2 linked regions of the Aquitalea magnusonii genome follow. The protein of the gene in region 1 interacts with the protein of each later gene in a pairwise test. Links are inferred from orthologs where the notes say so. Each region holds a gene or a part of one and is shown in the gene's direction. Other genes may lie near its edges.

Region 1 (3,559 bases):
ATGAAGACATTGTCTGGGCCGAACAGGCCGAACAACTGGGTACTGGTCACGCACTGAAGATGGCCTTGCCGGCACTGCCGAACGAAGGCAAGACCCTGGTGCTGTACGGCGATGTGCCGCTGACCCGCAGCGAAACCCTGCAACAACTGATTGCTGCTGCTGGCGATGGTATGGCGGTGCTGACCGACGTGCTGGAAGATGCCAGCGGTTATGGCCGCATGCTGCGTGGCAACGACGGCAAGCTCAAGGCCATTGTCGAACACAAGGATTGCACGCCAGAACAACTGGCCATCCGCGAAATCAATACCGGCATGATGGTGCTGCCCAACCGCCAGCTCTCTGGCTGGCTGCAGGCGCTGCGCAATGGCAATGCCCAGGGTGAATATTATCTGACCGACGTGCTGGCACTGGCCGTGGCAGATGGCGTGACGGTGGAAAGCGCCAGCGTGTCGGCTTCGTGGGAAGCTGCCGGCGTGAATAACAAGCTGCAACTGGCCGAGCTGGAGCGCATCCTGCAGCAAAATCAGGCGCGCGCGCTGCTGACTGCCGGCGTCACGCTGGCCGACCCGGCGCGCATCGACATCCGTGGCCAGCTATTGCATGGCCGTGATGTCAGCATCGACGTCAATTGTGTGTTCGAAGGCGTGGTGGAGCTGGGCGACAATGTCGAGATCGGTGCCAACTGCGTGCTGAAAAACGTCAAGATCGCGGCAGGCAGCCGTATTGCCGCCTTCTCGCATCTGGAAGATGCCGTGGTCGGGGCGGATTGCCGCATCGGCCCGTATGCCCGTCTGCGTCCGGGAGCGGCCTTGTCCGATGAAGTGCATATCGGCAATTTTGTCGAAATCAAGAAGAGCACGGTTGGCCTGGGTTCCAAGGTCAATCATCTCACCTATATTGGCGATGCCGAGATCGGCAGCAAGGTGAACGTGGGTGCCGGTTCGGTCACCTGCAATTACGATGGCGTCAACAAGTTCAAGACGGTCATCCAGGACAATGTGTTTGTCGGTTCCGGCACCTTGATGGTGGCCCCGGTCACGCTGGAGAGTGGCTCGACGATAGGCGCAGGTTCGGTGATCAGCCGCACCGCCCCGGCCGATACCCTGACCGTGGCCCGTGCGCGTCAGGTCAGCATTCCTGGCTGGAAGCGTCCGCAGAAAAAGAGCTGATTCCCGGCAGGATGCACACCATGCCCGCTGCGCTTTCCACAGGAAGGCCCGGTGGGCATTTTCATTTGTCGTCTGTCAGCAAAGCTGTGGCATTTCTTTCGTTGCAAAAGAAAAATAACAAATTTTGCAGTGAAGGCGATTGATAGCGGCATATTCAGCCGTTATCATGGCAAAACTTTCGAAACGAAACGTTTCAATGACCAAACGAAATACCCAGCAACGCCGCCATGCCATCGCCACCCTGGTGCAAGAGCGTGGTGAAGTCAGTGTCGATGAGCTGACCCGGCGTTTTGCCACTTCCGAAGTCACCATCCGCAAAGACCTTGCCCTGCTGGAAACCGGTGGCCTGCTGCTGCGCCGTTATGGCGGAGCCGTTGCCTTGCCCAGCGAAATGGCGGTGGAGCCGGAAGTGGGCCAGGTGTCCGACCGCAAGCTGGACATCGCCCGTGCGGCGGCGGAGCGCATACGCGACCACAACCGCATCATCATCGACAGCGGTACCACCACCAGCAGCATGATTCCGCTGCTGGGCAGCAAGCGCGGCCTGGTGGTGATGACCAACTCGCTCAATGTGGCGGCAGCGCTGCGCGAACTGGAAAACGAACCCACCCTGCTGATGACCGGCGGCACCTGGGACCCGCACTCCGAATCTTTCCAGGGCCAGGTGGCCGAGCAGGTATTACGCTCTTACGACTTCGACCAGCTGTTTGTCGGTGCGGACGGCATCGATCTGGAACGTGGCACCACCACCTTCAACGAACTGGTGGGCCTGTCCCGCGTAATGGCGGAAGTAGCGCGCGAAGTCATCGTCATGGTGGAGTCGGACAAGATCGGCCGCCGCATTCCCAATCTGGAATTGCCGTGGCACACCATTCACACCCTGATTACCGATGAGGCACTGCCGGCGGAATCCAGGGACATCATTCAGGCCAAGGGCGTCACGCTGATTTGCGCGCCCGCTGGCAACGATAGTGCAAGGAGAAAATAATGTGTGGCATCGTTGGCGCCATTGCGGCGCGTAATGTGGTTCCCATTCTGGTAGATGGCCTCAAGCGCCTGGAATACCGTGGTTATGATTCCGCCGGTATTGCCGTGCATACCGGCAATGCCATCAGCCGTGTACGCCGTGTCGGTCGTGTGGCGGAAATGGAAGCCGCCGCCGCGGCAGAAAACCTGCAAGGCACGCTGGGCATTGGCCATACCCGCTGGGCCACCCACGGCGGTGTGACCGAGCACAACGCCCACCCGCACATCTCCTTCGACAAGATTGCCGTGGTGCATAACGGCATCATCGAAAATCACGAAGCACAGCGTCAGCAGCTAAAAGCGCTGGGCTATGAATTCACCTCGCAGACCGATACCGAAGTGATCGCCCATCTGGTGCATCATTACTATCAAGGCGGTGTCAGCCTGTTTGATGCGGTGAAGCAAGCCACCCGCCAACTGAGCGGCGCTTACGCCATCGGCGTCATCGCGCTGGACCGCCCGGACGAACTGGTGTGCGCCCGCATGGGCTGCCCGCTGCTGGTGGGGCTGGGCGAAGGTGAACACTTCATCGCCTCCGACGTGTCTGCCATCCTGTCCGCCACCCGTCGCGTCATCTTCCTGGAAGAGGGCGATATCGGCCTGCTCACCCGTGACAGCGTGGTACTGCATGACAAGAACGATCAGGTGATCGAACGCGCCGTGCATGTGTCCGATGTATCGCTGGCCTCGCTGGAACTGGGCCCGTACAGCCACTTCATGCAAAAGGAAATCCACGAACAACCCAAGGCCCTGTCCGACACCATCGAAGCGGTGCTGGAAAACGGCTTTGCTGCCGGCCTGTTCGGTGCCCGTGCCGCCGAACTGCTACCGCAAGTGGAAGGGGTGAAGATTCTGGCCTGCGGCACCAGCTTCTATGCCGGCCTGACGGCCAAATACTGGATCGAAAGCATTGCCGGCATCAGCTGCGATGTGGAAATCGCCAGCGAATACCGCTACCGCGACGCCTTTGCCAACCCCAGGCATCTGGTAGTTACCATCTCCCAGTCCGGCGAAACGCTGGACACCATGGAAGCGCTGAAGTACGCCAAGGAACTGGGTCACAACATGGCGCTGTCCATCTGCAATGTGCGCGAATCCGCCATTCCGCGCGCCAGCGAGCTGGTGTTCTACACCCGCGCCGGTGCCGAAATCGGCGTGGCTTCCACCAAGGCCTTCACCACCCAGTTGGTGGGCCTGTTTGCCCTGGCGGTGACGCTAGGCAAGCTGCGTGGCCGGGTGGATGCACAGGCCGAACATGGCTATCAGGAAGCACTGCGTCAGTTGCCCGGTTCGGTACAGCATGCGCTCAATCTGGAGCCGCAGATCAAGGCCTGGTCCGACAAGTTTGCCGCCAAGCAAAATGC
Region 2 (3,595 bases), 1.5 Mb from region 1 along the record:
CGTGACATCGGCGTCAAGGATTCCGGTCGTCTACTGCCGGGCCACGGCGGCATTCTGGACCGCCTGGACTCGCTCACTTATACCGCACCGCTGTTTTTCCACTACGTACACTACCTGTACTTCTAAGCGCCTTATGAACAAGCTGCTGCGTATTCTCTTTGTCATGCTGCTGGCACGCCCGGTGGTGCGCCTGTGGCTAGGGATGACAGTACGGCATCAGGAACGGCTGCCCACCGCCGGCCCTGCCATCGTCATTGCCAACCACAACAGCCACCTGGACATTCTGGCGCTCTACAGCCTGTTTCCCTTGGGGCTGATCCCGCGCGTGCGCCCCGCCGCCGCGGCGGATTACTTTCTGAAAAACCGCTGGATGGCCTGGTTCGCCACCAATGTGGTGGGCATCATCCCGGTGGTGCGCGGCGGCGTGGGCGCAGGCCGTGACCCGCTGGCCGGCTGCCGGCAGGCACTGCAAGCGGGCGAGATTCTGGTGCTGTTTCCCGAAGGCACACGTGGTGAGCCAGAAGCGCTGTCTGAAATCAAAGCCGGCATCTGGTACCTGCTACGTGATTTCCCCGACATCCCGGTCGCGCCGGTGTACCTGCACGGCCTGGGCCGGGCGATGGGCCGTGGTCAGTGGCTGCCGGTCCCCTTCTTTGTCGATGTCGCCATAGGACGCTCCCTGTGCTGGCAAGAGAACAAAGACAGCTTCCGCGCGCATATTCGCGACACTTTTTTGCAGTTAAAACAAAAAACCCTGCCCGCCGAACCTGGCCCGGACAGCCACTGACAAGAAAACTGAAAGGTCTCTGCCATGCGACAAGCCCTGGAATCCCGCTTCACCAGTTTCGATGGACAAGCGCTGTTCTACCGCCACTGGCCGGCCATCACCACGCCGGCACAGCGCGCCATCCTGCTATTGCATCGCGGCCACGAGCACTCCGGCCGCTTACAGCATGTGGTGGACGAACTTGACCTAGCAGATACACCGGTATTCGCCTGGGATGCACGCGGCCACGGCCGCAACGACGGACCGCGCGGCTTCAGTCCCAGCATCGGCACCACGATTCGTGATCTGGAAGAGTTTGTCCGTCATCTGCAAGCGGAGCACGGCGTGCGGATTGACCAGTTGATCGTCATTGCGCAAAGCGTGGGCGCGGTACTGGCGGCAAGCTGGGTGCATGATTACGCGCCGCGCCTGCGCGCGCTGATCCTGGCTGCGCCGGCCTTCAAGGTAAAGCTGTACGTGCCTTTCGCTCGCCCCAGCCTGCGCCTGATGCACAAGCTGCGCGGCAATTTCTTCGTCAATTCCTATGTGAAGGCCAAGTTCCTGACCCACGATGCAGAGCGCATCGCCTCCTACAACAGCGACCCGCTGATCACCCGGCCCATCTCGGCCAACATCCTGCTGGCCCTTTACGACACCGCCGAGCGCATCATCGCCGACGCCGGTGCCATTACCGTGCCGACGCAGTTGCTGATCTCCGGCGCGGATTTCGTCGTACACAAGGCCCCGCAGGAAACCTTTTTCCAGAATCTGGGCAGCCCGTGCAAGGAGCGCCACGAGCTGCCCGGTTTCTATCACGACACACTGGGCGAGCGCGACCGCGCACTGGCCTTCGACAAGATACGCGCCTTCATCCAGCGCGTGGAAGCCGGCGTAGCCAGACCCTCGCTGCTGGCAGCCGACCAGCACGGCTACACCGCCCAGGAATTCAATCGCCTGCAACAGCCGCTGCCCGCCCTGTCGCCCAAGCGCTGGAACTTCGCCCTCACCCGCCTGACGCTGGCTACGCTGGGCCGGCTGTCCGACGGCATCCGGCTAGGCTGGCAAACCGGTTTCGATTCCGGCAGCACGCTGGACTACGTTTACCGCAACCAAGCCTCCGGCATCACGCCGCTAGGCCGGCTGGGCGACCGCGTCTATCTGGACAGCATTGGCTGGCGTGGCATCCGCCAGCGCAAACTGCACCTGCAGGAGCTGATCTCGCTGGCCGTCTTGGAATTGGAGCAAGCCGGCATGCCGGTGCGGCTGGTGGACATCGCCGCCGGCCATGGCCGCTACGTGCTGGATGCACTCTCCACCAACGCCGACCGCGTCGAACACCTGCAACTGCGCGACTACAGCGACATCAACGTCAGCGCCGGACGCAAGCTGATCGCGCAACGCGGCTTGCAAGGCAAAGCACGCTTCGATCAGGGCGATGCCTTCGACGGGGCCGATCTCGCCGCACTACAGCCACGCCCCACGCTGGCCATTGTCTCCGGCCTGTATGAACTGTTTCCCGGCAACGCCGGCATTCGCGACTCGCTGGCTGGTCTAGCCGCCGCTGTGCCGGCAGGCGGCTATCTCGTCTACACCAATCAACCCTGGCATCCCCAACTGGAGATGATTGCCCGCACGCTCACCAGCCATCGCGGCGGCAGCGACTGGGTGATGCGACGCCGCACCCAAGAAGAGATGGATCAACTGGTTGCCGCGGCGGGTTTCGAGAAAATCTGCCAGCGCATCGACGAATGGGGCATTTTCAGCGTGACCATCGCGCGCCGCCTGCACGCCACGCCGCACCAGAGGCAAACCGTGCAGGCACAAGCCACGGCATGAGCCCGCCCACCAACCGTCGCCAGTGGCCCGAAGCCCTGCAGTGGCTGGCGCTGCTTGGTCCGGCTTTCTTCTTGCTATACGGGGCGGCCAATCACTACGCCGCCAGTCTGCCGCCATCGGCAGTGGGCAATATCGCCATGGACTGGGAACGGCGCATCCCGCTGTGGCCGTGGACCATCCTACCCTACTGGAGCATCGATCTCCTCTACGGCCTGTCGCTGTTCATTTGCAGCAGCCGGGAGGAGTTGCGCCGACATGCGCTGCGGCTGCTGAGCGTCACCGTGCTCTCCTGCCTGCTGTTTGCGCTGTTTCCGCTGCGCTTTGGCTTTGAGCGCCCGCCGCTGAACGGATGGGCGGGCCAGTTATTCACCCTGCTGGCTGGCTTTGACAAGCCCTTCAATCAGGCACCTTCGCTGCACATCAGCCTGCTGACGGTGTTGTGGCTACGCTATGCAGTACACACGCCGCAGCGTTGGCGCTGGCTGCTGCATGGCTGGTTCGCGCTGATCGGCATATCGGTACTGACCACCTGGCAGCATCACTTTCTCGACATCCCCACCGGTTTCGCCCTGGGCATCGTCGTGTGTTATCTGCTCCCCATGCCACTGCCGCCTTATAGCCGGGTGGCGGAGATCGAACAGACACGCCGCCGCCAGTTGAGCAGGCCTTATGCAGTGGGCGGGCTGGCGCTGACCCTGGCCGCCAGTTGGCTTGGCGGCTGGTACTGGCTGCTGCTTTGGCCGGCACTGAGCCTGATCCTGCTGGCGGTCGGCTATGGCCGCCTTGGTGCCGGCGTATGGCAAAAAGTCGCAGGCCAGCACAGGCTGCCCGCACGCTGCCTGTTTCTGCCCTTGACGCTGTTCATGCGGCAGATACATGCCCGGTTGTTGCGTGGACATTCACATGCCAGTTTGATTGCAGACGATGTCTGGATAGGCCCGGCCATTGCTGCCCGTGAAACATGCTTTCACAGCGTGCTGGACCTGGCGGCGG

What was found.
Region 2: the proteins of DLM_RS18400 (region 1) and DLM_RS11680 interact in binary tests that used the Escherichia coli proteins (3 or more experiments, as listed by UniProt). The link is inferred for Aquitalea magnusonii from one-to-one orthologs.

The regions. Positions count from the first base shown.
Region 1 is NZ_AP018823.1:3,918,863-3,922,421, reverse strand. What follows is about bases 348-3,261. They hold DLM_RS18400 (DeoR/GlpR family DNA-binding transcription regulator), read left to right. Parts: upstream 348-1,365; coding sequence 1,366-2,157; downstream 2,158-3,261. Other genes in these bases: glmS (glutamine--fructose-6-phosphate transaminase (isomerizing)), read left to right, coding at 2,157-3,261; glmU (bifunctional UDP-N-acetylglucosamine diphosphorylase/glucosamine-1-phosphate N-acetyltransferase GlmU), read left to right, coding at 348-1,169. In the rest of the region: more of glmU, read left to right, coding at 1-347; more of glmS, read left to right, coding at 3,262-3,559.
Region 2 is NZ_AP018823.1:2,445,776-2,449,370, forward strand. Bases 257-3,206 are described here. They hold DLM_RS11680 (bifunctional alpha/beta hydrolase/class I SAM-dependent methyltransferase), read left to right. Parts: upstream 257-811; coding sequence 812-2,602; downstream 2,603-3,206. Other genes in these bases: DLM_RS11675 (lysophospholipid acyltransferase family protein), read left to right, coding at 257-787; DLM_RS11685 (phosphatase PAP2/dual specificity phosphatase family protein), read left to right, coding at 2,599-3,206. Also shown: DLM_RS11670 (phosphatidate cytidylyltransferase), read left to right, coding at 1-126; more of DLM_RS11675, read left to right, coding at 134-256; more of DLM_RS11685, read left to right, coding at 3,207-3,595.